One region of the Leucobacter sp. USCH14 genome, then DNA from elsewhere that is predicted to be linked to it. Evidence: predicted binding sites of a transcription regulator. Region 1 holds the regulator's gene; each other region holds the start of a gene.

Region 1 (2,264 bases):
TCGATCGGGAAGGTACGGCGCTCGCGCACGCGACCCTTGCCGGCGCACTCCACGCACGGGTGCTCGATGATGGTGCCGTATCCCTGGCAGCTGCCGCACGGGTGCATCGTGACGACGTTGCCGAAGAGCGACCGCACCTGGCGCTGCACCTGCCCCTGACCGCCGCAGACGTCGCACGTGACGGGGTGGGTTCCCGGCTGCGTGCAGCTGCCCTGGCAGACCTCGCAGAGCACGGCCGTGTTCACCGAGATGTCGCGCTGCGTGCCGAAGATCACGTCCTCCAGCGACACATCGACGCGGATCATCGCGTCGTCGCCGCGCTCGGAGCGCGATCGCGGACCGCGCTGGCCCGCCCCGCCGAACCCGCCTCCGCCGAAGAACGTCTCGAAGATGTCGCCGAAACCGGCGGCCCCGCCCTGCGAACCGCCCATGTCGTAGCGCTGGCGCTGCTCCGGATCGCTGAGCACGTCGTACGCATGCGTGACGTTCTTGAACTGCTCGGCCGCCTCCTCGCTGGGATTCACGTCCGGATGCAGCTGGCGGGCGAGACGCCGGTAGGCCTTCTTGATCTCTTCGGCGCTCGCTTCGCGGGTAACACCGAGAGTCTCGTAATGATCGGCCACGCTGTATTGCTCCTCAAGGTCGGGGTGAAGTTGGCTGGTCGGGAGGGGCGGTCGCTACCGCTCCTCCCCCAGGAACCGGTTCAGGTAGCGCGCGATCGCGCGCACGGTGGCGATGTTGCCGGCGTAGTCCATACGCAGCGGCCCCAGGACGCCGAGTTTGGAGATCGCGACGCCGTCCTCGTACTTCGACGCGATGATCGACGTCTCCGAGAGCCCGTACGCCTCGTTCTCCCGGCCGATCGAGGCGGAGACCTCCCGATCGTCGTGCACCAGCTCGCCGAACAGACGGAGCAGGGTGACCTGCTCCTCGATGGCTTCGAGCACGACGGGCAGCGAGCCCGCGAACTCCCCGCCGGGGCGCGAGAGATTCGCCGCGCCGGCGACCGCGATCCGGTCGTTGCGATTGGCCTGGAGCTGGCTCAGCACCACCGCGAGTACGCGCCTCACGAGGTCGGTCTCGTCGGGCTGCGACCACATCGGGAGGTCCTCCTCCAGCCGGGCCACCGCGCTCGCGGCCGTTTCGACGTCACTGCCGATGGCCGCGTCGGCGATGCGCTGACGCAGGCCGTGCACCCATGCCTCGGTGACGCGAGAGGCCGGCAGCAGAGCCACCTGCTGCTCGACCACGCCGCTTCCGAGAATCAGCACGCTGAGCACCCGATCCTCGCCGATGGCCACAAGATCGATGTGACGCACGACGGTGCGCCGCAATGACGGGTACTGCGCCACGGCGACCTGATTGGTGAGCTGGGAGAGCATGCGCACCGTGCGCGCCATGACGTCATCGAGGTCGGAGGACTCGCCCAGGAAGCGCTCGATGGCGGATCGCTGCGCCGAGCTCAGCGGTCGGATGCGCGCGAGCGTGTCGACGTAGAGGCGGTACCCCTTGTCGGTCGGCACCCGACCCGATGAGGTGTGCGGCTGGGCGATGAGCTCGTCTTCCTCGAGCAGGGCCATGTCGTTGCGGATCGTCGCCGCCGAGACGCCGAAGCTGTGCCGCTCGACGATCGCCTTCGAACCCACGGGTTCGTTCGACGAGACGTAGTCGCCGACGATCGCGTGCAGCACCGCGAGGCTGCGCTCGGAAACCATCGTCCCTCCTGACCCTGGCACTCACTTGCTCCGAGTGCCAAGTCTAGCGCAGGTCGAGCGCTCCGCGGCCGGTCCCGCTCGCAGCGAACAGGCGGGGTCGGGCGGCTCTCCGCACCTCACCGCGGTCGCACGCTCTCTCACGCACCGAGCAGGCGATGCACCACGGTATCGGCGAGCAGTCGGCCCCGCAGCGTCGGCACGACGCGACCGGCGATCGCAGCGCGCCCATCGAGCAGGCCGTCGGCGATCAGCTGCGGGATCGCGCGGCGCTCATCCGCGGTCAGCACATCCGCGGGCAACCCGTCGGCGATCCTCGTCTCCAGCAGAATGCGCTCTTCGCGACGCGACTCGTCGGTCAGCGTCTCGCGCGAGTGCGCGGGAGACGCACCCTGCGCCATGCGCTGCGCGTAGGCGCCCGGATGCTTCACGTTCCACCACCGCACCCCGCCCACGTGGCTGTGAGCTCCCGGCCCCGCAGCCCACCAGTCCTCGCCCGTCCAGTACGCCAGGTTGTGCCGCGAGCGGGTTTCGGGCGTGCGCGACCAGTTG
Region 2 (2,264 bases), on a different contig from region 1:
CCGAGGCGGGAGAGGCCGAGCGCGCGGTCGCCGAAGCCGTCGCGCGCTTCGGCCGCGTCGACGCCCTCGTGAACGCCGCCGGGGCGACCTCGCGAGGCGCGCTGCTCGACACCTCCCGCGAGCTGCTGCAGGAGCACCTGAACCTCAACGTCATCGCGCCGTTCATGACGATGCAGGGAGCGGTCTCCGACATGCGTCGCCGCGGAGAGCCGGGCACGATCGTGAACGTCATCAGCATGTCGATGCACGGCGGGCAGCCGTATCTCGCGCCCTACGTGGCGTCGAAGGCCGGCCTCGCGGGGCTCACCAAGAATGCGGCGTTCGCGCACCGCTTCGATCGGATCCGCATCAACGGGCTCAACATCGGGTGGACGGCCACGCCGGGGGAGGCGGTCACGCAGCAGACCTTCCACGGTGCCGATGATGATTGGCTCGAGCGGGCCGAGTCGGAGCAGCCCATGGGAAAGCTCGGTCGCCCCGATGAGATCGCGGACGCGATCGTCTTCCTGCTGAGCGGTCGCAGCGGCGTCGTGACCGGTTCGATCATCGACTGGGATCAGAACGTTCCGGGCGCCTACGATCAGTAGCCGCGACGCGCGGCCCAGCGGCCGTGCGGCGCGCGCAGCAGAGCCGGGGGTGCCCGAACAGCACCCCCGGCTCGCGCGTGCCCTAGTGCGTCAGCGACTTCTGGGCGTCGGGTTCGAGGTGCTCGGACTGGCCCTGCACCGCGATCTTGCGCGGCTTGGCCTGCTCGCTGACCGGGATCACGACGCTCAGCACGCCGTTGTCGTACGACGCCGAGATGCCGGCGATGTCGACGCCCTGACCCACGCTGAACTGCCGCAGGTAGGTGCCGGAGGGGCGCTCGCGCGTCAACCACTTCGAGCCCTCGGCGGCGTCGGCCGTGCGCTGTGCGCGAATGGTCAAGAGCTGACCGTCGACGTCGATATCGATGGACCCGGGATCGACGCCCGGCAGATCGGCGTTCAGGACGTACCGCTCCTGGTCCCGCTGCAGATCGACGGGCATCTGCCGGGGCCCCGAGCGCGCCTGCTGCAGCGCGCCCGCTGCCCAGCGGTCCAGCTCGCTGAAGGGATCGAACGTCATTGCCATGATGGTTATCTCCTTCCAGTGAAACGTGAGTGGAGGTCACTCGATGTGCCTATAAATTAGCACTCTGCACCTGAGAGTGCTAATGAAGGACGCTGCAAGATTCCTGGAATCTGCGCGGGAATGCGGACGGCGCCGAGCGCCCCCGGCGCCGTTCCATCACTCCGTCGTGAGCTGCACGGCGAGCCGGAGCAGGAGCTCCTCGCCCCCCGTTCGACCGATGAGCTGCACCCCCATCGCGTGTCCCGTCGGAAGGCGCAGTACGGGCACCGCGATCGCGGGCAGCCCCGAGACGTTGACCATCGAGGTGAAGGGGGCCCACTCGCACTGCAGTCGGTAGTCATCGTCGGCGTCCAGCGATGTGAACGCTCCGATGCGGGGCGGGAGCATCGTCAGGCCCGGAGTGAGCACTGCATCGAACGCACCCCACTGCGCGCGCACGTCGGCGGCGAAGCCCCGCAGGCGCGCACCCGCGCGCGTGAAAGACTCGTCGCCCCGAGCGAGCGAGCGTTCGCGGAAGGTGCGGGTGAGCGGCATGAGCCGCGCGGCGGCCGCCGGCGTGAGGGGAAGCCGGGAGAGCCCGGCCGTCCACGAGGTCGTGAACGCTTCGGGGTACTCCGGGTCGTAGACGAAGTGGGGCGATTCGATGTGATGGCCGCGGCCGGTGAGCCGGTCGATCGCGATCTCGACGGCGCTCCTTGCCTCGCCGCTCAGCGAGATCGGGTACACGGAGGAGAACGGCGACGCCTCCGTGTACGCGATGCGCAGCCCGATGAGGGCATCGGCGGTCTGCACAGCCCTGAGCGCGGGTTCTCCGGCGGCTCCGCGCTGGGCATCGTAGAGCATCGCGGCGTCGAGTGCGTTCCTGGCGAGCGGGCCGCTGACCGTGAGTCGCGGCGCTCCGAACTCGTCGTGCAGGGAGGGCGCGGCACCGCTGCCGAGATCGCCGGGAACCGCTCCGAGCCCCGGTTTGAGGCCGACGAGGCCGCAGGCGAGGGCGGGGATGCGGATCGATCCCCCGCCGTCCGTTCCTGGGCCGACGGGGATGAGCCCGCCCGCGATCGCCGCCGCGCTGCCGCCGGATGACCCGCCTGGGGTGCGCGTCGGGTCGAGCGGATTGCGCGCCGGGGGTGCGATGGCGTTCTCCGAGTAGC
Region 3 (2,264 bases), on a different contig from region 1:
GATGACGAGAGCGATCCAGACGCCGATGAAGCCGATCCACCGGCCCGTGGTGATCTCCTCGTGCGTCACCAGGGCTCCGTAGAAGAAGCCGAGGATGGGCGTCAGGAACTGGAGGAATCCGATGTGCGCGAGCGGCAGGCGTCGGGTCGCCTCCCCGAAGAGGATCAGCGGGACCGCCGTGACGATGCCGCTGAACAGCACGAGCACGGTGATGCCCGACCCGAAGGTGAACGCGGTCAGCCCGGACGTCGCCGCGATGACGCCGAGCTGCACCGCGGCCACCGGGAGCGTGGCGAACGTCTCCACGGTCAATCCGGTGATGCCGTCGACGGTCTCGCCGGCGTGCTTGTGCACGGCGCCGTAGAGGCCGAAGGAGAGCGCGATGCCAAGTGCGATCCATGGGAAGGATCCGTACGCGACCGCTGCGATCACCACGCCCACCCCCGCGATCGCCACCGCGATCCACTGCAGCCGGCTGAGCTGCTCCTTGCGGAAGACGACGCCGATGAGAATCGTGAAGAGCGGGTTAATGAAGTAGCCGAGTGACGTCTCGAGCACGTGCCCCGTCATCACGCCGATGATGAAGATCTGCCAGTTCGCGTACAGGAAGAGCGCGGAGAGCGCGAACCAGCCGAGCAGCCTGGGGGTGCGCAGAATCAGGGCGACGCGGCCCCAGCGCCGAGTGGCGCTGACGAGCAGCAGGCAGAAGACGAGCGTGGTGGCGACGCGCCAGGGCACGACCTCGAGGGGGCCGACCATCGCGATGAGGCCGAAGTAGAAGGGGAACGCGCCCCACCAGAGATACGCGCCGAGACCGAAACCGAGTCCCGCACGTGTTCGCCGCATCGGAGCAGTCTACTCCCGCTCGGCACCCGGGTACGACAACGGCCCCGACGATCCGTGAGGATCCGCCGGGGCCGTTCGAGAAGTTCCGCGCTCAGCGGGTGACGACTGCGAGGATGTCGCGAGCCGAGAGCACGAGGTAGTCCTCGCCGCCGACCTTGACCTCGGTGCCGCCGAACTTCGAGTAGATCACGGTGTCGCCGGTGGCGACGTCGAGCGGGATGCGGGTGCCGGAGTCGGAGACGCGACCCGGACCCACTGCGACGACCTCGCCCTCCTGGGGCTTCTCCTTGGCGCTATCGGGGATCACGAGACCGGAAGCGGTGGTCTGCTCTGCCTCGACCTGCTTGATAACGATACGATCCTCGAGCGGCTTGATGGCGACCGACACGGTTGACCTCTTTCCAATGTCTGAAGTGTGAATACGCGCACGCCCCATGCGAGCGCGTCTACAGCAGAGTCTATGGCTCCCGTTGGCACTCGTGCAAGGGGAGTGCCAACGTCGCGGTGAGGAATCGCCGACAGCGAACAGCGGGCCGTGCCTACAATGGACTGACACCCGGGGCTGGCACTGCCGGCGGGTCTGTCGCCCGTATCCGCATGATTCGACGCACACCGATGGAGGAGCAATGTCCACGCCGCAGTATCCCGAGCAGCCCACCACTCCCCTTCCGCACCTGGATCAGGAAGCCGCGTACGGTCAGCCGGGCCAGGCGCAGCAGCAGGCGAACGCGCCGCAGCCGCCCGCCTACCAGCCGCAGCAGCAGTACGCATCGCAGGCCTACGAATCGCAGCAGTTCAGCGCAGTGCCCACCGGCACGACGCTCGACAAGACGAACACCTTCGCGTTCCTCGCGATCATCTTCGCGTTCCTGAGCCCCATCGCCGGCATCGTCTTCGGCCACATGGGCCTCAGCCAGATCAAGCGCACCGGAGATGCCGGTCGCGGCATCGCGCTCACCGGACTCATCATCAGCTACGCGTACTTCGTGCTGCTCGCGCTCTTCATCGTGCTCTACATCGGCTTCCTCTTCACGATCTTCGCGGCGATCGGCAGCACGATGTCGGGGTTCGATTCCTACTCGTCGTATTGATCACGGGGCGCGAGCGCGCGTCGACGGAGCCGCTCCCCGGATGGGAGTTCCTGCTCAGCGACGACGGTGTCGCAGAGCTGGGCGACGTCTGCGCAGCGCTCGAAGCCGGTTCGACGAGCGATGCGGTCGGCCGCGCTCTTCGGTCTGCCGGGCGGGCGCCGGAGGAGGTCGCGGCGCTGCTGACGCAGGCGGGCCTGCGCACGAAGGCGCGCGCGAAGTTCGGCGATCTCGCACGTGAACTGCTCTTCACGGCCGCGGGCCTCGAACAGGCGACGAGGATCGCGATCGCGCACGGCCACGCGGCCCGGTTCCGCGAGGCCGGCTGCG

What was found. The regulator HrcA, encoded in region 1, represses chaperone genes, less so after heat shock. The targets are predictions, from matches to a motif close to TTNGCACTCGNNNNNNNCGAGTGCNAA.
Region 2: the regulator HrcA is predicted to act here: its motif matches at 1,170-1,196, upstream of PQI23_RS03155 (Hsp20/alpha crystallin family protein).
Region 3: the regulator HrcA is predicted to act here: its motif matches at 1,317-1,343, upstream of groES (co-chaperone GroES).

The regions. Positions count from the first base shown of each region.
Region 1 covers NZ_JAQPZP010000008.1:76,935-79,198, forward strand. The annotation lists gene dnaJ (molecular chaperone DnaJ) at 1-623, opposite strand, end outside; gene hrcA (heat-inducible transcriptional repressor HrcA) at 678-1,715, opposite strand; gene hemW (radical SAM family heme chaperone HemW) at 1,853-2,264, opposite strand, start outside.
Region 2 covers NZ_JAQPZP010000002.1:181,482-183,745, forward strand. The annotation lists gene PQI23_RS03150 (SDR family oxidoreductase) at 1-587, shown strand, start outside; gene PQI23_RS03155 (Hsp20/alpha crystallin family protein) at 670-1,113, opposite strand; gene PQI23_RS03160 (amidase) at 1,270-2,264, opposite strand, start outside.
Region 3 covers NZ_JAQPZP010000001.1:428,940-431,203, reverse strand. The annotation lists gene rarD (EamA family transporter RarD) at 1-846, opposite strand, end outside; gene groES (co-chaperone GroES) at 938-1,234, opposite strand; gene PQI23_RS01975 (DUF4190 domain-containing protein) at 1,473-1,937, shown strand; gene PQI23_RS01970 (THUMP-like domain-containing protein) at 1,934-2,264, shown strand, end outside.